3 regions of the Actinoplanes sp. NPDC026670 genome follow, and region 1 is predicted to be linked to each of the others. Evidence: riboswitches for the same ligand, from Rfam matches in the RefSeq annotation. Region 1 holds a riboswitch; each other region holds the start of a gene.
The links. A riboswitch is a leader RNA that binds a small molecule or an ion and turns the genes downstream of it on or off. The one in region 1 is predicted to bind cobalamin.

Region 1 (7,688 bases):
CTGGCCCGTACCGCCGCGTTGTCGACCTTGAGAACGTCGATCGGTTCGTCGGCGGCGGGCCGGTACTTGTTGACGCCGATGACCGGCTGGCGGCCGGAGTCGATGCGGGCCTGGGTGCGGGCCGCGGCCTCCTCGATGCGCATCTTGGGGATGCCCTCGTCGATGGCGCGGGCCATGCCGCCGGCCGCTTCGACCTCGGTGATGTGTTCCCAGGCGCGGGTGGCCAGGTCGTGGGTGAGGCGTTCGACGTAGGCGCTGCCGCCCCACGGGTCGACGACCCGGGTGGTGCCGGACTCCTGCTGGATCAGCAGTTGGGTGTTGCGGGCGATCCGGGCGGAGAAGTCGGTCGGCAGGGCGAGGGCCTCGTCGAGGGCGTTGGTGTGCAGCGACTGGGTGTGGCCCTGGGTGGCGGCCATCGCCTCGATGCACGTACGCATGACGTTGTTGTAGACGTCCTGCGCGGTCAGTGACCAGCCGGAGGTCTGGCAGTGTGCCCGCAGGCTCAGCGACCGGGGATCCTTGGGCCCGAACTCGCGGACCAGTTTGGCCCACAGCAGCCGGCCGGCCCGGAGTTTGGCGATCTCCATGAAGAAGTTCATGCCGACGGCCCAGAAGAACGACAGCCGTGGCGCGAACGCGTCGATGTCGAGCCCGGCGTCGCGGCCGGCCCGCAGGTACTCCACGCCGTCGGCGAGGGTGTACGCCAGCTCCAGGTCGGCGGTCGCCCCGGCTTCCTGGATGTGGTAGCCGGAGATGGAGATCGAGTTGAACCGCGGCATCCGCTGTGAGGTGAACGCGAAGATGTCGGAGATGATCCGCATCGACGGCGCCGGCGGGTAGATGTAGGTGTTGCGGACCATGAACTCTTTGAGGATGTCGTTCTGGATCGTGCCGGGCAGCTGCTCCGGGGCGACCCCCTGCTCCTCACCGGCCACGATGTAGAGCGCGAGGACCGGCAGCACGGCGCCGTTCATCGTCATCGACACGCTCATCCGGTCCAGGGGGATGCCCTCGAACAGTTGCCGCATGTCGTAGATGGAGTCGATGGCGACCCCGGCCATCCCGACGTCGCCGGTGACCCGCGGGTGGTCGGAGTCGTAGCCGCGGTGGGTGGGCAGGTCGAACGCGACCGACAGGCCCTTCTGCCCGGCGGCGAGGTTACGGCGGTAGAAGGCGTTGGACTCCTCGGCGGTGGAGAAACCGGCGTACTGGCGGATGGTCCACGGCTGGTTGACATACATCGTCGGGTACGGGCCCCGCAGGTACGGGGCGATCCCCGGGTAGCCGTTCAGGAAGTCGAGCCCGGCCAGGTCGGCGGCGGTGTAGAGCGGCGGCACGGCGATGCCCTCGGGGGTGTGCCAGGTCAGCTCGTCGGCGGCCTGCCACGCCTCCTGCTCGCCCGGTTCGGGTTGCGGGCCGGTCAGTTTCGCCGTGGAGAAGTCGGGGATCATCACTGCACTCCGAGGTCGGTCAGGACGGTGTCGAGCACGGCGACGGCGTCGCATCCGGCGTGGATGTGGCCGTCGATACCGGGATGGTCGCCGCGTCCGGCCAGCAGCACCCGCCGGGCGCCGGCCTCCCGGAACTGCCCGGCCGCCACGGGCGCCTGTTCGGCGTACAACTTGTCCGGGCCGCACACACAGGCCACCGGCGACCCGGCTTCGGTGGTGACCGCGATGCCGCCGGCGGCGAACAGATTGGTCGCGAAAGTGACCCGCGGCCCGTACGCGGCAGGCGATCCGAGCGTGGCCAGCGAGACCGTCGGGCGGGCGCCGGTCGCCGCCAGGTGGGCGTCGCTGCGGTCGCGGAGCCGTTCGAAAGCCTCCGCATATCGATGCCGCGGCAGGCCGCCGCCGGCCGGTTCCGGTGCGGGCTTGCGGCGGGGCGATTCCTCGGCCAGGTTGGGGAATTCGCTGACGCCGGTGATCGGATCGCGGCGGTGTGCGATGTCGGTTTCGCGCTGCTGCCAGGTCGCGGCGAGCCGGTCGGCGATCAGGCCGTTGCCGAGCGCGGTGGTGATGCCGCCGGCCTGCTCGATGCCGGTGAACCACTCCCAGGCCTGGTGGGCGAGGTCGTCGGTGTAGCGCTCGACGAACCAGGATCCGCCGGCCGGGTCGAGGACCCGCGCCACGTGTGCTTCCTCGACGAGCAGGATCTGGGTGTTGCGGGCCAGCCGGCGGGCGAAGCCGTCGGGGGAGCCGAGCCGGTGGTCGAACGGGAGAACGGTGACCGCCCGGGCGCCGCCGACCCCGGCGGCGAACGTGGCGAGCGTGGTGCGCAGCAGGTTCACCCACGGGTCGCGGGCGGTCATCATGGCCGCCGAGGTCACCGCGTGCTGGTGCTGCCCGCCGGCGTCGGCGGCCCCGCACATCTGCGCGATCCGCGCCCAGATGCGGCGTGCGGCCCGCAGCTTGGCGATCGTGGCGAACTGGTCGGCGGTGGCCGCGTACCGGAATTCGAGCTGGCTCATTGCTGTCGTGACGGGTAGTCCCGCGCCGGTGAGCGCCCGCAGGTATGCGACGCCGGTGGCGGCGGCGCAGCCGAGTTCTTCGGCGTCCGAGCCGCCGGCGTCGTGGTAGACCGTCGCGTCGATCGTGATCGCCCGGATGCCCGGCGCGTCGGCGGCACAACGGCCCGCGAGCGCGGCGGCCTCGGCGAGTGAACCGGGTTCGCTGGTGCGGGCCTGCCAGCCGATCGGGTCGGCGCCGAACCCACCACTCGCCGTGCCCGGGTCGACTCCGCGGGCGCCCAGTAGTGCGAACCAGGCGTCGGCGGCCGCGGTGAACTGGGGCCCGGGGTCGAGGACCACGGGGGCCAGATCGAGGTAGACGCCGGCGAGGGCGTCGGGCAGGGCGTCCAGCGGCAGTGACGGGCCGCCGACGGCCAGCCACAGCGAGGTCACCCCGTTCTCGAGGTCGTCGAGGGCTGCCTCGCGGATCTCCTTCGGGTCCGCGCCGGCGTGCCGCTGACGAACGTCCCAGCCGGTGCCCATCGCGTGCGCCGGGTGGGCGCCCCGTACGTACGGGAAGCGGCCGGGAACACCGGTCGGGCCGGCCGGTGTGCTGTCGGCGGTGTGCAGTGCCGCGATCCGCAGCCCGTCGTGGGTGTGGGCGGCGAGCAGGTCGTCCACCCGTTCCGGTGTGGTGTCGTCGGCAGCGGCGCCGGATCGGCGCAACGCGGCCAGCGCCAGCCTGCGCCACTGCTCCTCGGTCGCCGTGGGGAAGTCCGCCCCCAGCGTCAGCTCGTCAGACACGATTCCCCTTCCTGCGCGCACATGATCAGATTCGGGTGCGACACCGACCGGCGTCCAGTGGCGCAACTTGCGTAATTTCCACCACCTGGGCTGCAAAACTGCAAACCTTGCGAACTCTGTGAGTGTTATCTTCGCAGAATGTCCGGCGCCGCGAAGCTCTACGCGTACGGCAAGGTGCGCCGCCTGCGGCGTGAGCACGGCATCACCCAGGCCGAGCTGGCACGCCGGCTGGACATCTCGACCAGCTACCTCAACCAGATCGAGAACAGTCAGCGCACCCTGACCGCGGCCGTCCTGCTGCGCCTGGCCGAGGTTTTCGCGGTCGACCCGGAATTCTTCAGCGACACCGACAACGAACGTCTCGGCGCCGACGTCCGCACCGCCCTGGCCGACGAGGCGAGTGGCGTCGCCGTCGACCCGGCCGAGGCCGCCGAGCTGATCCGCGACCATCCGGCTGCCGCCCGCGCCCTGGTCGCGTTGCACCGTCGCTACCGTGACGCCGCCGACCGGGTCGCCGCCCTCGCCTCGCCGGGTGAACCGGTGTCCGGGCTCGCCGAACCCCACGACGCGGTCCGTGACTTCTTCTACAGCAACTTCAACTACTTCGACGCCCTCGACATTGCCGCTGAGCAACTCGCCACACACCTGCGGACCAGGCCCGGTCACGCCGCCGAGACGTTGAGCCGGTACCTGCTCGCCACCTACGACGTCCGGGTCCTCACCATGCCACCCGGCTCCGTCGAGCTTCGCCGGTACGACCCGGTGACCCAGGTGCTGCACCTGTCGGCCAACTACACCGACAGCCAGCGGGCCTTCCAGCTCGCCACTCAGCTGGCGTTCCTCGCCCACGGCGAGCTGATCACCGCTCTGGCCGCCGGGGCCGGTCCCGGGGCGGCCGCCGACCTGGCGCGCATCGGCCTCGGCAACTACTTCGCCGGCGCCCTGCTCATGCCCTACACCGACTTCCACCACACCGCCGAGCAACTGCGCTACGACGTCGAGCTGCTCGCCGGACACTACGGCGTCAGTTTCGAGACCGCCTGCCACCGGCTCAGCACCCTGCAACGGCCGATGCTGCGCGGGGTGCCGTTCGCGTTCCTGCGCGTCGACCGGGCCGGCAACATCTCCAAACGGCAGTCGGCCACCGACTTCCACTTCTCGCGGCTGGGTGGCACCTGCCCGTTGTGGGTCATCTACGAGGCGTTCAGCTCACCGGGCCGGATCCTGACCCAGGTCGCTGAGATGCCCGACGGGAAACGCTACTTCTGGCTGGCCCGCACGGTCGTGCACGGCGGCCGGGGCCACCACAGCCCGCGCGCCACCTTCGCGGTGGCGCTGGGCTGCGAGCTGCGGCACGCCGGCCGGCTCGTCTACAGCGACGGCCTCGCCCTCGACGACCCGCGCGCGGCCACCCCGATCGGGCTGGGCTGCCGCATCTGCGAGCGCCGGGACTGCGCCCAGCGGGCCCGGCCGCCGGCGGCCGGGCAGCTGCTCGTCGACGAGAACCGGCAGACCGTCATCCCGTATGCGGTGGACCAGCGTTGAGTAGCGTCTGCTGGACCACCGGGTGCCCGTGTTCCAGGTCGTACCGGTACCGGTAGACGGCGAGCACGAGGTCGCGTACCGAAGCCGGCCGGGGCGACGGTGAGGTGATCAGCCGCAGCGGATGCGGATGGCCGCCCGGTTGGGGCGGGCAATAGTCCCGCACCGGCAGCAACTCGGCGCCGAGCCGCTGGTAGAAGGCGATGCGCCGGCGCCGGATCGTCTCCTCGTCCGCGTCGATGCCGGCCTCGTCGGGATCCTCGACGACCGCGACGCTGTACCACTACATGAGCACCAAGGAAGACCTGCTCGCCGAGATCATGCGCGACAGCATGCAACTGCTGATCCGCGCCGCCACCCAGGCCGGCACCGGCGGCACCCCCACCGCCCGGATCACCCGCCTCGTGCAGATCCACGTCCTGGCCCATGCGGCCCGCCCGCTGCACACCCGCGTCGCCGACGACGAGCTGCGGGCCCTGTCGCCCGTGCTACGGACCGAGATCACCGGTCTGCGTGACACCTATGAGCAGTTCTGGAAGACCGCCATCGCCGACGGCGTCACCGCCGGCGAGTTCCGGGTCCGTGAACCCGGCGTGGCCCGGCTCGCCCTGCTGGAGATGTGCAGCGGCGTCGCCCGCTGGTTCCAGCCAGACGGGCCGCTGACCCTCCAAGAGCTGGCCGCCCGTTACGCCGAGATGGCACTCGGCCTGCTCAGCGCCGACACCACGCCGCCGGTCCTCGATCCCGGCACCGTCGACGACGTCCACCGGCTGGTCGCCGAACTGTGGCCCGGCCACGCCGCCGAGCGGCAACGGGTCACGCCGTCCTAAACTGGGCGGGCAGTCGGTTCGCCCTGTCCGCCAGACAGGGTGTCGTAAGAGGGAACCCGGTGTGAATCCGGGACTGCCCCGCAGCGGTGAGTGGGAACGACCGCCGTCAACGCACTGAACCTCGACCAGGTTCGGGAAGCGACGGCCAGTAGGAAGAGGCTGTACGCCCACGAGTCCGAAGACCTGCCACTGCCCGTACCGGATCAGGTGCGGTCGCAGACGGTGACCTCGAGGGCGGGTCGGCGGTGGACAACCACACCATGCAGCAGCAGAATCTCAGCGCCGGGTCACTGGCCCGGCGCCTCGGCGTGGCACCGACCACCCTGCGGACCTGGCATCAGCGGTACAGGCTCGGCCCCACCGGCCACGAGACGGGCCGGCACCGCCGCTACACCCCCGGCGACATCGCCACGCTCACCACGATGACCCAGTTGACCGCCCGCGGCATGCCGGCCGCCGACGCCGCCCGGGTGGCCCGGCGTGCGACCTGCCCAGCCGCCGCCGAGCACCCGCTACGTGACCCGGCCACCGACTCCCGGGCCCGGGGACTGGCCCGTGCCGCCCGCCGCCTGGACCTGCCCGCCCTGCGGTCGGCCCTGGACGACGCCGTCACCGAACACGGTGTCGTGCACACCTGGCACACTGTCGCCGGCCCCGCCTTCACCCACCTCAGCCAGGCCCAGATCAGCGAACCACGCAGAGCGGCCGCCCGCAGGCTGCTGGCCCGCCAACTCAGCCAGACCTTCGCCGCAGTACCCCGCCCACCGGCCGGCGCCCCGACGCCGGTTCTGCTCGTCGCGGCCGGGAACCCCCGCGACCTCACCTCGCTCGACGCGCTCGAAGCGGCCCTCGCCGAACATCAGATCGGCTGCCTGCACCTGGGCGCCGGGCTACCGGACGCGGCGATCACCGACGTGGTCGCCGCCAGCCGCCCCGTCGTCGCGGTGGTGTGGAGCCATCGGCCCCACCCCGCCCGGCCCGATCTGCTCGCCGCCCTCACCGCGGCGCCGGGATGGCCGGCCACCGTGGTGACCGCCGGCCACGGATGGCCGCTACCGTCACCGCCGGGCACGATGCCCGCGGCCACCCTCGCCGACGCTGTCGCCGTCGTCGCTGCGCTCATCACCGAAAGCCGCGGATGATCGCCGCGGTTCCGGCGCTGTCCGCGGCAGCAAGCATCGGCCCCTACTTCGTCTGGGAACGCCGCGAGGACACCGCCGGGTGGCGGCCGTTCACCGACCTGTGCGACCCGCAGGTCCTGGCGTCCCGGGTCGACATCGCCCGGCAGACGCTGGCCACCATGGGCGGACTACCGGTCGCCGGCATCGCCGAGCGGGTGGTCGCCTCGACCGTCTTCCTCGGTCTGGCCGCCCGGCTGGTGTCACCACCGCTGGCCGCAGCGGTCGCCGGCGCCGCCGTCCCACTGCCCGACACCACGCGCCTGTGGTGGCGTCCGGTCGACGGTGGCCCGATGCCCATCGCTCACGACGACATCAGCGCCGTGCCCTGCACCGGGCAGTCGGTGGACGACGTCGCCGCACTGCTCACCGCCACTGTCGTCGGCGACCTCGTCACGCCGGTGCTGGAGGTGTTCCGAAGCAGGTTCCGGCTGTCACCGCAGGTGCTGTGGGGCAACGTGGCGTCCGCGTTCGGCGGCGCGGCCGCGATGATCGCCGACACCGTGCCCGGCCACGCCGCCGGTGCCGCCGCCGTCGTCACGGCGATGCTCGGCCAGGGCCTGCTGGCCGGCACCGCGGCAATGCACCGGCCTGATCCGGGCCACGAACGGTGGTTCCTGGTCCGCCGCAGTTGCTGCCTCTACTACCGGATCCCCGGCGGCGGCACCTGCGGCGATTGCGTGCTGACACCCGAGCAGACCCGCCGTGAGCAGTGGCGGTCGGTCCTGGCCCGCCGACGAGCCTGAGGTTCCTGGCACGGTGGTGAGGGTGCCGAAGCCGATGGGCGATCTTCGGCACCCTCGGTCCACGGGTCAGCCGAGGTCGACCGACGGGTAGAGCCGGCGAGGGACGGGTCCACGTTGAACTCCGTGGTTGACTTGTGAC
Region 2 (7,688 bases), on a different contig from region 1:
CACCGGAAGAACCGACACCTGGGGTGTCGGCTCAGCCGCGGACGAGCCGGAGGCCGGAAGCGTGACAGCGAGCAGAAGAGTGGAAGCCAGGATCGCCGCGGCACGGGTACGAGCTGAGGTCACGGTGATTCGGAGCCCTTCGGTTCGTTCAGGTGGTGACCCCTCCTTTCGGTTGTCCGCCCCTTGGCCGTCAGGGCTGGGCTGATGCAGTGCCGTTGCGATCCGGGAGCGTGCCGGGAACCCGCCTTCATTCCGCCGATGGCGGCCGATGATTCCCCCTTCGGCCTCCCGGGGACGACGGGTCAGTCCGGGTAGTGGCGTGGGGTGTAGACGGCCGTGGTCCCGTCGCCGCGGGTGACCGCCCGGGTCTGCGACGAGCCGATGATCAGCAGGCAGCGCATGTCGATGCTCGCCGGGTCGAGCGCGGCCAGCGTGGTGATGCGCACCGACTCCTCCGGGCCGCCGACATCCCGCCCGACCACCACCGGCGTGCCCGGCCGGCGGTGGCTCCGCAACAGCTCCAGAGCTCGGACCAACTGCTCCCGGCGGGTCTTCGACGCCGGGTTGTAGACCGCGATCACCAGATCGGCGACCGCCGCGGCCCGCAGCCGGGACTCGATCACCGACCACGGTTTGAGCCGGTCGGAGAGCGACAGGATGCAGAAGTCGTGCCCGAGCGGCGCGCCGGCCCGGCTCGCCACCGCCTGCGCCGCGGTCAGGCCGGGCAGGATCCGCACCGGGACGTCCAGCCACTGCGGGTCCTCGGCCACCTCCAGGACGGCGGCGGCCATCGCGAAGACCCCCGGGTCACCGGAGGACACGACCGCCACCCGGCGGCCACGTTTCGCCAGGTCCAGCGCGAATGCGGCCCGCTCCGCCTCGACCCGGTTGTCCGAGGGGTGGCGGTTCTGACGCGGGTTCGGCGGAACCCGGTCCACATAGGGCCCGTAGCCGACCAGATCGTCGGCGTCGGCCAGCGCCTCCTGCGCCTCGGGGGTCAGCCAGTGGCGGCTGCCCGGACCCAGACCGACCACGGTTACCTGGCCGGCCCGGCCGGCGGTCGCGATCCGGCTCAGCGCCGTCGCGTTCGCCTCCTCCAGGCTGACCATGCCGGTCTGCCGACCCACGGTCCGGGCGGGCGGCGTGAGGACGACGTCCAGACCCGCGGCCCCGGCCCCGGCGGCTTCGGCGTCTGCGGCTTCGGTCCTGGCTGCTTCGGCCCCCGCGCCTTCGGTCCCGGCGGCTTCGGTGTCCGCCGCTTCGCTACCGGCTGCTTCGGCGTCCGCCGCTTCGGTCCCGGCCGTGAACGCGGTGGCGGCCGGGCTCGGCAGCAGGGCCAGCGAGAAGTACGGCACGGTCGCCGGATCGACGTCGCGCAACGGGCCCGACCGTTCCCGATCAGTGGTGGCGCGTTCCACATACCAGGCGTCGTCAAGACGGCCGGCCTGATCCAGCGCCTCCCGGACCCCTTCGAAGGTGCGGCCCAGCTTCATCACTGCGGCCGAGTCGGTGGCAGCCAGCCGGGCGGCCAGTTCCTTCGGCTCCAGGGTGCCGGGCAGGACGGTCAGCACCTCGTCCCGTTCCATCAGCGGCCGGCCCAGCACCGCCGAGGCGGCGCTCACCGAGGTCACCCCCGGGACCACCGCGGTCTCGTACCGCCCGGAGAGCCGTTTGTGCATGTGCATGTAGGAGCCGTAGAAGAACGGGTCGCCCTCGGCCAGCACCACCACGTCCCGCCCGGCGTCCAGGTGCGCGGCCAGCCGGGCCGCCGACGCCGCGTAGAACTCGTCGATGGCGCCCTGATAGCCGCCCGGATGATCGGTCGTCTCGGTGGTCACCGGGTAGATCAGGGCCTCCTCGATCTGGCCCTCCCGCAGGTAGCCGGCGGCGATCGCGCGGGCGTTGCTGCGCCCGTGCCGCGCCGCGTGGTACGCCACCACGTCGGCCGAGCCGATCAGCCGCGCCGCCTTGACCGTCACCAGCTCCGGGTCGCCGGGGCCCAGGCCCACCCCGAAGAGCCGCCCGGTCGGGGCCGTCACCTGCGAGGGAATCGCCGCCGCGGTGTCGCCGCGGGCTGCGTCGTCAGTCATCGAAGTCCTTGCGTGGGTTCTCCGGCCGTTCAACCAGAGGGGGATGTCGGTCCGGTCTTACTCGGCCGGGTTCGGCCTCGTTCGGCCTTGGCCGGTTTGTTCGGCCTTGCTCGGCTCGTCCGGCTCTGCTCGGCTTGCTCGGCTCTACTCGGCTCTACTCGGCTTCTGAGGCCAGGGCGTTCACCGCGGCGGCGGTGATGGCGCTGCCACCCCGGCGGCCGCGCACGATCAGATACTCCAGGCCCGACTCGGCCAGCGCCTCCTTCGACTCGGCCGCGCCGATGAACCCGACCGGGATCCCGATCACCGCGGCCGGCCGGGGCGCGCCCGCCTCGACCATCTCCAGCAGCCGGAACAGCGCGGTCGGCGCATTGCCGATCGCCACCACGGCGCCGTCCAGCCGGTCACCCCAGAGGTCCATCGCGGCCGCGCTGCGGGTGTTGCCGATCTCCGCCGCCAGCCCCGGAACCGCGGGGTCACGCAGCGTGCAGACCACATCGTTGGCGGCCGGCAGCCGGGACCGGGTCACCCCGGACGCGACCATCTCGGCGTCGCACAGGATCGGCGCGCCACCGAGCAGAGCCTTCCGCGCCGCGGTCACCACCCCCGGACTGAACCGGACATCCTCCACCAGATCCACCATCCCGCAGGCGTGGATCATCCGGACCACCACACGTGACACGTCCTCCGGCAGCCCCGACAGGTCAGCCTCGGCCCGGATCGTGGCGAAGGATCGCCGGTAGATCTCCGCGCCGTCACGCACGTACTCCATCGCTCAGGATCCCCTCGCCACCGCTATCGCATCTGCCAGCCGATCTACCCCCGCCGCGTGCTCCAGCCTGCCGTTCGCCGTGGTAGCGACCGGTTGGTCGTTCGCCGTGGTAGCGACCGGTTGGTCGTTCGCCGTGGCAGCGACCGGTCGGCCGTTCGCCGCGGTAGCAACCGGTCGGCCGTCCGCCGTGGCAGCGACCGGCCTGTCGTCCGCTGCGGTAGCGACCAACCTGCCGTCCGCTGCGGTAGCGGCCTGCCGGTCGTCCGCTGCTGTCGTGGCCGGTGTGAGGACGCTGATCCTCGCTGGTCGCGGGCTCGGGGTCGATGGTCCGACCGGGCCGCGATCATCGACCGGGGACCGGCCTGCGGGCACCGCCGGCTGCCGGACGGCGGCGGGGACGTGGACACCCGGCTCTTCGTCATCGGCCGGACGGTGGGTGATCAGGTAGCCGTCGGCGGTCGCCTCGGCGCGCACGTGCGGGAACGCCGGGCTGCCGCACGCGCGGGCGCACCCCACCCAGTGCACCGGGAGGCCGGCGATGAAACGGGCTGCCGTGGTGGCGTCGGCTCGCACGTCGGCCAGCGATTTCGCGCAGCCCGGCCGGCCCGCGCAGGCGGTCACGCCGGACCACGGCGAGCCCGGCGCCACGGCCAGCCCGGCGCCGGTCAGGCGGTCCGCCCACGCCTCGGCCGCCTCCGGCGCCAGATCGGGCACCACCACACCGCGCCAGGGCGTCACGATCAGCAGGTCAGCATTTTCCAGAACCCTCAGCGGCACGCCATCGAGCCGCCCCAGCGGCACCAGCGCCCCGACCGCCGAGAGCCCGTCCGCCTGTGGCACCACGCCGATCAGGTCACCTGGCTCGGGGGCGCCGGCAGGTGTCGCCACCTCGACCGGAACGGGCGTCACACCGAGCGCCGCCACCACCCGCGCCGAGACCCGGGCCGGACCGTCGGCCAGCTCCCGTAGCCGCCAGGCCACCGCCCCGCCGGACCGCTGCGCCTCCCGCTCCGCCAGGAACGCGTGGGCAGCGGCGAGGAGCACAGGCACGACGTCGTCATGGCCGGCCCGCAACCCGGTGTCGTGCCCGCCGAGCCGAATCGCGAACAGATCACCGTCAGCCGACACCCGCGGCCGGGGAACAACCGCACCAGCCCTAGTGGGACCTGGGGCGGCGTCGTCACCGGCCGAACAGGGGGTGGCATCGTCACCGGCCGAACGCGGGGCAGCATCGTCACCAGCCGAACACGGGGCAGCGTCGTCATCGGCCGAACGCGGGGCGGTGTCGTCACCGGCCGGGGGCGGGACGGGGATCGCGGCCACGTCGGCGGCCAGTGGGACCTGGCCGATGGCGAAGAGGAACTTGCCCGGCAGGGCGGCCAGCGAGGCGTCAGCCTGGAGCGCGAGGTCGAGCCGTCCTACGAGAGCGCGAAGGGGAGATCCGCACAGCGGGGGGGCCGCAATGTTCCGTACGTTGTCATGGGTCTGGGAAGGCAGCAGGCCCGCCGACCGCAACCGGGCCGCCAAGGCCGGCGCATCGCCCTCTCGTAATGCTCTGAGCTGGAGGTTTGCGCGGGAGGTCAGCTCCAGGCCGCCGTCGCCGAACTCCTCGGCGAGCTCGCGCAGCGAGCGCAGCTGAGCGCCGGACAGCAGCCCCCCTGGCAGCCGGACCCGGGCCAGCATGCCGTCGGCTGCGGCGTGCAGCCGCAGCGCGCCGGGACAGGCGTCGGTGTCCGACCAACGGGGAGTCATGGCCCGGATACTACGGCGGGCCCCCGACAGGAATTCACCTCCGTCGTGCGGCGGGTCGGGAGCGTCACAGCGGCCGTTCCGCCTTGACGCGGGACACCGGGGTTCGGAAAGGTTAGGGGCCAACGAGCGGCGACGCCGCGGAGGAAGCCGGTGTGAGTCCGGCGCGGTCCCGCCACTGTCACCAGGGGATTCTCTGGGAGCCAGAAACTCCGGTCGCCGTGATGTCCGTCTACCCGGGGCGCGGACCCCGAGGGGGAGTGCGCTGTGTTCCTGCTGCTGTCGACGTCCGACACCGACCTGCTCAGCGCCCGGGCCAGTGGCTCGGCGTGGCGCCCGGCCAACCCGGCCCGCACCGCTGTCGACGACCTGCCCGCCCTGCTCGACGGCGTCGATCTCGTGGTGGTGCGCATCCTCGGTGGCCGCCGGGCCTGGGAGGAGGGCCTCGACGCGCTGCTCGCGAGCGGTCTGCCGGTCGTCGTCCTCGGTGGTGAGCAGGCGCCCGACGCCGAGTTGATGAGACTGTCCACGGTGCCGGCCGGTGTCGCTGCGGACGCGCACACCTACCTGGCGCAGGGCGGTGCGGAAAATCTCGCGTCGCTGCACGACTTCCTCTCCGACACGGTGCTGCTGACCGGCAACGGGTTCGCTCCGGCGGTCGAGACCCCGCAGTGGGGTCTCCTGCCGAGGGCGGAGAGCAGCGGCCGGGAGACGGTCGCGGTGCTCTACTACCGCGCCCACCACATGGCCGGCAACACCGCCTTCGTCGAGGCGCTGTGCCAGGCGATCGAGGCCAAGGGCGGCCGGGCGCTGCCGATCTTCACGGCCTCGCTGCGGACCGCCCCGCCGGAGCTGCTGGCCGAGCTGCGCAAGGCCGACGCGCTGGTGGTGACGGTGCTGGCGGCCGGCGGCACCCGCCCGGCCACGGCGAGCGCGGGCGGCGACGACGAGGCGTGGGATGTCGGCGTGCTCGCCGACCTGGACGTGCCGATCCTGCAGGGCCTGTGCCTGACCAGCTCGCGGGCCGCGTGGGAGGCCAGCGACGACGGCCTCTCCCCGCTGGACGCGGCGACGCAGGTCGCGATCCCCGAGTTCGACGGGCGGATCATCACGGTGCCGTTCTCGTTCAAGGAGATCGACGAGGACGGGCTGTCGGTCTACGTGGCCGACCCGGAGCGGGCGCTGCGGGTGGCCGGCATCGCGGTGGCACACGCCCGGCTGCGGCACGTGCCGCCGGCCGAGCGGCGGATCGCGCTGATGCTGTCGGCCTATCCGACCAAGCACTCCCGGATCGGCAACGCGGTCGGCCTGGACACCCCGGCGTCCACCGTCGCGCTGCTCGCGGCCCTGTCCGAAAAGGGCTACCGGATCGGTGACTTCGGATCCTTCGACGGTGACGGCCTGATCCACACGCTGATCGCCGCCGGTGGCCAGGACCCCGACTGGCTGACCGAGGAGCAGCTATCGGAGAACAAGGTCCGGATCTCGGGTTCGGCCTACGAGTCCTGGTTCGTGACGCTGCCGGAGGATTTCCGGGAGAGCGTCGTGCAGCACTGGGGGCCGCCGCCCGGCGAGCTCTACACCGACGGCGGCGACATCGTGCTGGCCGCTCTCCGCGACGAGAACATCGTGGTGATGGTGCAGCCGCCGCGTGGTTTCGGGGCCAACCCGGTCGCCATCTACCACGACCCCGACCTGCCGCCGTCGCATCACTACCTGGCGGCCTACCGGTGGCTCGCCGACGAGTTCGGCGCGCACGCCGTCGTGCACGTCGGCAAACACGGCAACCTGGAGTGGCTGCCCGGCAAGAACGTCGGCATGTCCGCTTCGGACGGCACCGACGCGGCGCTCGGTGACCTGCCGCTGATCTACCCGTTCCTGGTCAACGACCCGGGCGAGGGCACCCAGGCCAAGCGCCGGGCGCACGCCACCCTGGTCGACCACCTGATCCCGCCGATGGCCCGCGCCGAGTCCTACGGCGACATCGCCCGGCTGGAGCAGCTCCTCGACGAGCACGCCAACATCGCGGCCCTCGACCCGGCGAAACTCCCGGCGATCCGGGCGCAGATCTGGACCCTGATCCAGGCCGCCAAGATGGACCACGACCTCGGTCAGGCCAACCGGCCCGACGACGAGGAGTTCGACGACTTCATCATGCACATCGACGGATGGCTGTGTGAGGTCAAGGACGTGCAGATCCGTGACGGGCTGCACGTGCTCGGCGCGGCCCCGGCCGGTGAGGCGCGGATCAACCTGGTGCTGGCCATGCTGCGGGCCCGGCAGATGTGGGCCGGCAAGGTGGCCGCCCTGCCGGGTCTGCGTGAGGCGCTGGGCCTGACGGAGGACGCGTCCACCGCGGAGACCGATCGGGTGGAGGCGGAAGCCCGCGAGTTGATCACGAAGATGGAAGAGGCCGGCTGGCCGGCCGTCGTTCCCGACATCTCCGACAACCCAGACGTGGTGCGGGTGCTGGAGTTCGCCGCCACCGAGGTGGTGCCCCGGCTCGCCAAGACCACCGACGAGCTCACCCATGTGTTGCACGCGCTCGACGGCGGCTACGTGCCGGCCGGCCCCAGCGGCTCCCCGCTGCGCGGCCTGATCAACGTGCTGCCCACCGGCCGTAACTTCTACTCGGTCGACCCGAAGGCGATTCCCAGCCAGCTCGCCTGGGAGACCGGCCAGGCGATGGCGGAGTCACTGCTCACCCGCTACCGCGCCGACCACGGCGAGTGGCCCCGCTCGGTCGGCCTCTCCGCCTGGGGCACCAGCGCCATGCGGACCGCCGGCGACGACATCGCCGAGATCCTGGCCCTCATCGGTGTCCGCCCGATCTGGGACCCGGCGTCCCGGCGGGTCACCGGGCTGGAGCCGATCACCGCCGAGGAACTGGGCCGTCCCCGCGTCGACGTGACGGTTCGTATCTCGGGTTTCTTCCGGGACGCGTTCCCGCACGTGGTGGCGCTGCTCGACGACGCCTTCAAGCTGATCGCCGAGCTCGACGAGCCGGACAACTACGTCCGCGAGCATGCGCTGCGCGACCAGGGCGAGCACGGCGACTGGCGACGCGCCCGGACGCG
Region 3 (7,688 bases), on a different contig from region 1:
TACCCGATCGAGCAGCTCGCCGAGAAGAGCACGTTCCTCGAGGTGTCCTACCTCCTGATGAACGGCGAGTTGCCGACCGCGCCGCAGCTGCAGGACTTCGCCGACAAGATCCGCGTGCACACGCTGCTGCAGGAGGAGATGCGCACGTTCTTCTCCAGCTTCCCGCGTAACGCGCACCCGATGTCGGTGCTCTCGTCGGCGGTCACCGCGCTGTCCACCTTCTACCAGGACGCGCTCGACCCGCTCGACTCCGAGCAGGTCGATATCTCCGCAATCCGCCTGATGGCGAAACTTCCGACGATCGCGGCGTACACCTACAAGAAGTCCATCGGCCACCCGCTGCCGTACCCGGACAACTCTCTCGACTACGTCGAGAACTTCCTGCGCCTGACGTTCGGCCTGCCGACCGTCCAGTACAACGTCGACCCCAAGGTCGCCAAGATCCTGGACATGCTGTTCATCCTGCACGCCGACCACGAGCAGAACTGCTCGACCTCGTCGGTGCGCCTGGTGGGCTCCTCGCAGGCCAACCTGTTCGCGTCCATCTCGGCCGGCATCGGCGCGCTCTCCGGTCCGCTGCACGGCGGCGCCAACGCGGCGGTCCTCGAGATGCTCGAGCAGATCCGCAAGGACGGCGGAGACGTCAACTCGTTCGTCACGCGAGTGAAGAACAAGGAAAAGGGCGTCAAGCTCATGGGCTTCGGCCACCGGGTCTACAAGAATTACGACCCGCGCGCCGCCATCGTCAAGAAGGCCGCCCAGGAGATGCTGTCGACTCTCGACAAGCCCGACCCGCTGCTGGAGATCGCGTTCAAGCTCGAGGAGATCGCGCTCTCCGACGAGTACTTCATTTCCCGCAAGCTGTACCCGAACGTCGATTTCTACACCGGCCTGATCTACAAGGCCATGAATTTCCCGACCGACATGTTCACGGTCCTGTTCGCGATCGGCCGGCTCCCCGGCTGGATCGCCCAGTACCGCGAGATGATCGCCGACCCGGCCAACAAGATCGGCCGCCCGCGGCAGATCTACACCGGTTCGCCGGTCCGGGATTTCGTCCCGGTCGAGCAGCGCTGACCGATTTCGTTCCACTGACGCCCCGCCGGTCGCTTCCGGCGGGGCGTTTGCTTGCGGTCACCACCGCGGATTCGGTACGCCGTCCGCCCGGCCGCCCTCGCCGTCGCCCGGCCGGAGTGCCGTCCGCCCTGGCCGTGGCCGGGCCGCAGGGCTTGATCGGGCCGCCGGGCCTGGCCGGGCTGCGAGGGCTTGATCAGGCGGCCGGGCTTGATCGGGCGTCCCGCCGGGCATGAAAGGCTCGCAGGGCAGCCTGTTCGGCGGGAGGAGACGCATGGACGTCGTGATCGGCATCGACACCGGGACCACCTCGACCAAGGGGATAGCCGCCGGTCCGGACGGCGAGATCCGCGCCCTGACCAGCGTCCACTACCCGCTGTCGGTGCCCGGCCCGGGCCGCGCCGAGCTCGACCCGGCCGCCCTGACCGGCGCCGCGATCAAGGCGCTCACCGACGTCGCCGCCGAGTGCCGTGCGAAAGGCGACCGGGTGATCGCCATCGGGCTCAGCTCGTTCCTGCACGCCCTGGTCCCGATGGACGGCAACGGCAAGCCGCTCGGCCCGGTCGTGACCTGGGCCGACAACCGGGCCGCCGCCCAGTGCGAACGGATCGTCGCCGACGGCCGGGCCCGGCAGCTGCAGGCCCGCACCGGCACCCCGGTGCACCCGATGTCCCCGCTCACCAAGCTCGCCTGGTGGACCGGCGAGGACCCGGGCACGCTGCGCGCCACCGCCCGCTGGGGTGGCGTCAAGGAACTGGTCGTGGCCGCGCTGACCGGTGGCCCGTTCCTCGTCGACCTGTCGATCGCCTCCGGCACCGGCCTCTACGACATCCACGCCCGGCGCTGGGACGACGAGGCCCTGCGGATCGCCGGGGTCCGCCCGGAACAGCTCGCCGAGGTCGTCCCGACCACACACCTCCTGCGGCTGGACGCCGGGGTCGCCGCCGCCGCGGGGCTGCCGGCCGGGACTCCGCTGGTCATCGGCGCCGCCGACGGGCCGCTCGCCAACCTCGGGGTCGGCGCCACCCCGCCCGGAGTCGGAGCGGTGTCGCTCGGCACCAGCGGCGCGCTGCGTACCGTCGTCGCCGCCCCGACCGGCGACGAAGCCGGCCGTCTCTTCTGCTACGCCCTCACCGAGGACCGCTGGGTGATCGGCGGCGCGGTCAACAACGCCGGCTCGGTGGTCAGGTGGGCCGGCCAGACGTTCCTGCCCGACGAGGGCGACGGCGAGGGCGCCGACGACCGGGACGCCCGGCTGCTCGACGAGGCGGCCGGGATCGTCGCCGGCAGCGAGGGGCTGCTCTGCCTGCCCTACCTGCTCGGCGAACGCGCGCCCTGGTGGCGGCCCGGCCTGCGCGGCGGCTACCTCGGGCTGCGCCGCGAACACGGTCGCCCGCACCTGGTCCGGGCCGCCGTCGAAGGCGTCTGCCAGCAGCTGGCCCTGGTCCGGGACTCGTTCGAGGCCGAGGGCAACCCGCTGACCGAGATCCGGGCCACCGGCGGTGCGGCCGCCTCGAAACTGTGGATCGGCGTGCTCGCGTCCGCCCTCGACCTGCCGGTGACGGTCGCCGACGTGCCCGAGGGCACCGCGCTCGGCGCCTGCCTCCTGGCCCGGCACGCCCTCGGCGACCTGCCCGACCTGGACCACGCCGCCGCCCTGGTGCCGACCGGCGCACCGACCCGGCCCGACCCGCAGGACGCCGACCTCTACCGCCGCCTTCGGCCCCTGGTGGAGAAGTCCGCCCTCGCCGTCCTGGACGTCGTCACCGAACTCGACAAGCTGGCCCCCGAACCCCTCCCCGGCACCGAGAAGGCGGTCCGCAACTGAACCCGCCGGACGGCCGGGAATCTCGCGTGCAACATTCTCCGGCGCCGCCGCCGGTGGCGGGCCCGCCGTGACGGACCCCGCGTTGACGGGTCACCGGCCGGTAGGAAAGAGTGACCGGCGAGCGGTAAGCGGAGGAACCCGGTGCGAATCCGGGACGGTCCCGCCACTGTGACCGGACACCGATTCCGGGAGCCAGGAACTCCGGCCGCTCGTGACAACCGACGCGCGGGCGTGGACACCCGCCGGAAGGGATCCTGGTGACGACTCCGTACCCGTTCTCGGCCGTGGTGGGCCTCGACGACCTGCGCCTGGCACTGCTGCTGACCTCGGTGTCACCGGCCGTCGGCGGAGTGCTCGTCCGAGGCGAGAAAGGCACCGCCAAGAGCACCGTGGTCCGCGCCCTGGCCGGCCTGTTGCCGCAGGTGGAGGTCGTGCACGGCTGCCGGTTCGCCTGTGACCCGGCAGCGCCCGACCCCGGCTGCCCCGACGGCCCGCACACACCGGGCGGGCCGTCGGCGGCGCGGGCCGCGAACCTCGTCGAGCTGCCGGTCGGCGCCACCGAGGACCGGGTCGTCGGCACCCTCGACCTCCAGCGGGCGCTCAACGACGGCGTCAAGGCGTACGAGCCGGGCCTGCTCGCCGCCGCCCACCGCGGGCTGCTCTACGTCGACGAGGTCAACCTGCTCCCCGACCACCTCGTCGACCTGCTCCTCGACGCGGCCGCGATGGGCCGGGCCCACGTCGAACGCGACGGCGTCTCGGTCAAACACGCCGCCCGGTTCCTGCTGGTCGGCACCATGAACCCGGAGGAGGGCGAGCCCCGCCCCCAGCTCGTCGACCGGTTCGGCCTGGTCGTCACGGTCGCCGCGCCCCGCGACGCGGTCCAGCGGGCCGAGGTGGTCCGGCGGCGGCTCGCCTACGAGGCCGGCCCGGACGCGTTCGCCGCCCGGTTCGCCGCCGACGAACGTGAATACGCCACCCGGATCGCCGCCGCCCGCGCCCAGCTGCCGTCGGTCCGGCTCCCCGACGCCGAACTCGACCGCATCGCCCGGGTCTGCCTCGCCTACGGCGTCGACGGCATGCGCGCCGACATCGTCGTCGCCCGCTGCGCCGTGGCCCTGGCCGCCTGGCACGGCCGCGACCGGGTCACCGCCGGCGACGTGGCCGACGCCGCCCGGCTCGCCCTGCCACACCGCCGCCGCACCGACCCGCTCGACCCGCCCGGCACCGACGAGCAGAAACTCGACGAGGCCCTGGCCGAAGCCGAACGCCAGGCCGAACAGGACCGCGCCGCCGGTTCCGCCGACTCCGCCGCCGACTCCTCCGGCGAGGACGAGGACGACGAGGACCCGGACCCGGACGGACCAGGCGGTGGTGACGGCCCGCGGGACGGCGGCCCTTCTGACGGTACGGACGTCGCGTCCCCTGATCAGGCCGGCCCTTCCGGCGCCCCGCCCTCCGGTCCTTCGCCCGCCGGCTCCCGGTCCTCGGCCGAGGCCCCGTCCGGCGAGTTCGACCCGTCCGAAGCCCCGCAGTCTCCGGACGGCGCCCCCGGCCGGCCCGGCGCGATCGTTGCGGCCGGCCCGGCCTACCGCCCCCGCACGCTGCGCATCTCGGCCCGCGGCGAGGGCGGCCACACCGGCCGTCGCTCACCGGCTTTCGCCCGCCGCGGCCGGGTGGTGGGAAGCCGCCCCCCACAGGGCAAACTCGCCGGAGCCCCACATCTGTTCGCCACCCTGCGGGCTGCCCTGGACCGGGCGGCCCTGGACCAGACCGCTGTTGATCAGGCGATGCGGGGGATCCGGGTGCTGCCGCGGGACCTGCGGGAGTCGGTCCATGTCGGGCGGGAGGCCAACCTCGTGCTCTTCGTGGTGGACGCCTCCGGTTCGATGGCCGCGCGCAAGCGGATGACCCTGGTCAAGACGGCCGTGCTGTCCCTGTTGCGGGACGCCTACCAGCGGCGGGACCGGATCGGGATGATCACTTTCCGGGGCGCGGAAGCCGACGTCGTGCTCCCACCGACCTCCAGCCACGAGGTGGGCGTCCAGCGGCTGGCCGCACTGCGCACCGGCGGCCGGACCCCGCTCGCCGCCGGCCTGCGCGCGGCCGCCACCACGATCGCCACCGAACGCCGCCGCGACCCCCGCCGCCGCCCGCTGCTGATCATCGTCACCGACGGCCGGGCGACCAGCGGCCCGGACCCGCTACGCGTGGCCCCGTTGCTCTCCGGTGTGGCCACGGTGGTGGTCGACTGCGAGTCCGGCCCGATCCGTCTGGGCCTGGCCCGCAAACTGGCCGCCGCCCTGGCCGCCGACGTGATGCCGCTGGACCACCTGGAAGCCGCCACCACCCGCCGTTCCGCGCCCAGCCCGGCTCCGGCCACCGACCGCGCCTACCGGCGCGCCGCGTGACACCCCCAGCCACCCCGAGCTCACCGTCCCCCCTCCCGCGAGCCGTCGCTCACGCGGGTTTTGCGGGTGTGATGACCGTTGTGGGCGACGGCTGGCGGTCGGGTTTCGGTTGTCGGTCCGCGAGCCGTCGCTCACGTGGGTTTTGCGGGTGTGATGACCGTTGTGGGCGACGGCTGGCGGTCTGGGGTGACGGTGAGTGCCGGTGGAGGGTGAGGGGCGGGAGCCGCGCCGAGCCCGTGTACCGGACGAGACGGGACGGGGTCGGCTCCGGCGGGAGCAGTGGCCGTACCGAACAGGGAGGTTTTGGTTGTGCCGCAAGGGAAAGTGACCAGCGTGCCCGATGACGGGCTGACGACGCGGCAGCGGCGGCGGCAGGCGGTGTTCGCCGTGCACACCGGGCCGGGCAAGGGGAAGTCGACGGCCGCGTTCGGGATGGCGCTGCGGGCGTGGAGCGCCGGATGGCCGATCGGGGTGTTCCAGTTCGTCAAGTCGGAGAAGTGGAAGGTCGGCGAGGAGGCCGCGCTCAAGGCTCTCGGGCAGGCCGGGGGAGCGCCCGTCACCTGGCACAAGATGGGCGAGGGCTGGTCCTGGATCCAGCGGGCCGGCACCGAGCGTGACCACGCCGTGGAAGCCGCCGAGGGCTGGGCGCAGATCAAGCGGGACCTGGCGGCGGAGACGTTCAAGTTCTATGTGCTGGACGAGTTCACCTATCCGATGAAATGGGGCTGGGTGGACGTCGCCGACGTGGTCGAGACGCTCGCGAACCGGCCGGGCACCCAGCATGTGGTGATCACCGGGCGGGACGCGCACCCGGATCTGATCGCCGCGGCCGACCTGGTCACCGAGATGACCAAGATCAAGCACCCGATGGACGCGGGCCGCAAGGGGCAGCAGGGCATCGAATGGTGAACCGGATCGTCATCGCGGCGCCGGCCAGCGGGCACGGGAAGACGACCGTGGCGACCGGGCTGCTGGCGGCGTTCGCGCGGCGCGGGGTGCGGGTGGCGCCGTTCAAGGTGGGGCCGGACTACATCGACCCGGGCTATCACGCGCTCGCCGCCGGCCGGCCGGGCCGCAACCTGGACCCGGTGATGGTGGGGGAGCACCTGGTCGGGCCGCTGTTCGCGCACGGCTCGGCGGGCGCCGACCTGGCGATCGTCGAGGGCGTGATGGGCCTCTACGACGGCCGGACCGGCGCCGGGGAGTCCGGGTCGACGGCACAGGTCGCCGGGCTCCTCGACGCACCGGTGATCATGGTGGTGGACGCGGCCGCGCAGGGCCGGTCGATCGCCGCGCTGGTGCACGGGTTCCGCAGCTTCGGCAACGTGCGGATGGCCGGGGTGATCCTCAACCGGGTCGGCTCGGACCGGCACGAGCAGATCCTCCGGGACGCCTGCGAGGAGGTCGGCACGCCGGTCCTCGGCGCGCTGCGGCGGGCCGACGCGGTCGCCGCGCCGTCCCGGCATCTCGGGCTGGTGCCCGCCGCCGAACGCCGGGCCGAGGCGCTGGCCTCGGTCGACGCCATGGCCGATCTGATCGCGGCGTCCGTCGACCTGGACGCGGTCGCCGCGGTGGCCGGTTCGGCGGCGCCTTTCACGGCTACGCCGTGGACCCCCGAGTCGCAGGACCCGGTGCCGGGCGGTCCGGTCGTCGCGGTCGCCGGTGGCCCGGCTTTCTCCTTCTCGTACGCGGAGACGACCGAACTGCTGACCGGAGCGGGAGCGACAGTCGTGCCGTTCGACCCGCTGCACGACACGGCCCTGCCACCAGGCGCCCGCGCGCTGGTGGTCGGTGGCGGTTTCCCCGAGGTGCACGCCGCCGCGCTCAGCGAGAACGTGCAGCTGCGGGCCGAGGTGGCCGCGTTCCGGGGCGTGATCGCCGCCGAGTGCGCCGGCCTGCTCTGGCTGTGCCGGACCCTGGACGGCCGGCCGATGTGCGGGGTGCTCGACGCCGAGGCGGTGATGACCCCGTCGCTGACCCTCGGCTACCGGGACGCGGTGGCGCTGGCCGACAGCCCTCTGGCGCCGGCCGGCACCCGGGTCACCGGCCACGAGTTCCACCGCACCACCGTGCACCCGAGGTCGGGTCTGCTGCTGTCCCCGGCGGGTGGCGCGGCCTGGGCGTGGCGCGGCGCCGACCCGGAGGGCTTCGCCACCGCCTCGGTCCACGCGTCCTACCTGCACCTGCACTGGGCGGGCGTCCCGTCGCTGGCCCGGAACCTGGTCGCCGCGGCCGCCCGGTGATCGTGCTCGGTCTCGGCGCCCGCAGCGGGGTCCCGCTACCGGCGCCGGTCCTCGCCGTGCTGGCCGCGGCAGGTGTCGAACCGGCCCGGATCGAGGTGCTGGCCACCGTGGACCGGCGGGCCGCCGAACCGC

Region 2: another riboswitch for cobalamin. It lies ahead of cobN (cobaltochelatase subunit CobN); the one in region 1 lies ahead of AB0E94_RS28975 (MerR family transcriptional regulator).
Region 3: another riboswitch for cobalamin. It lies ahead of AB0E94_RS47940 (VWA domain-containing protein); the one in region 1 lies ahead of AB0E94_RS28975 (MerR family transcriptional regulator).

What each region holds. Positions count from the first base shown of each region.
Region 1 is NZ_JBEZXU010000032.1:109,753-117,440, reverse strand. Features, by position in the region: gene scpA (methylmalonyl-CoA mutase) at 1-1,451, opposite strand, end outside; gene AB0E94_RS28990 (methylmalonyl-CoA mutase subunit beta) at 1,451-3,253, opposite strand; gene AB0E94_RS28985 (short-chain fatty acyl-CoA regulator family protein) at 3,392-4,798, shown strand; gene AB0E94_RS28980 (TetR/AcrR family transcriptional regulator) at 4,999-5,625, shown strand; cobalamin riboswitch at 5,623-5,831, shown strand; gene AB0E94_RS28975 (MerR family transcriptional regulator) at 5,886-6,767, shown strand; gene AB0E94_RS28970 ((2Fe-2S)-binding protein) at 6,764-7,549, shown strand.
Region 2 is NZ_JBEZXU010000011.1:142,817-150,504, reverse strand. Features, by position in the region: gene AB0E94_RS13720 (glycosyl hydrolase) at 1-123, opposite strand, end outside; gene AB0E94_RS13715 (precorrin-2 C(20)-methyltransferase) at 303-2,090, opposite strand; gene AB0E94_RS13710 (precorrin-8X methylmutase) at 2,245-2,862, opposite strand; gene AB0E94_RS13705 (nitrite/sulfite reductase) at 2,866-4,614, opposite strand; cobalamin riboswitch at 4,723-4,845, shown strand; gene cobN (cobaltochelatase subunit CobN) at 4,879-7,688, shown strand, end outside.
Region 3 is NZ_JBEZXU010000093.1:22,875-30,562, forward strand. Features, by position in the region: gene AB0E94_RS47930 (citrate synthase) at 1-1,077, shown strand, start outside; gene AB0E94_RS47935 (gluconokinase) at 1,349-2,902, shown strand; cobalamin riboswitch at 3,008-3,127, shown strand; gene AB0E94_RS47940 (VWA domain-containing protein) at 3,160-5,313, shown strand; gene cobO (cob(I)yrinic acid a,c-diamide adenosyltransferase) at 5,623-6,222, shown strand; gene AB0E94_RS47950 (cobyrinate a,c-diamide synthase) at 6,216-7,556, shown strand; gene AB0E94_RS47955 (cobalamin biosynthesis protein) at 7,553-7,688, shown strand, end outside.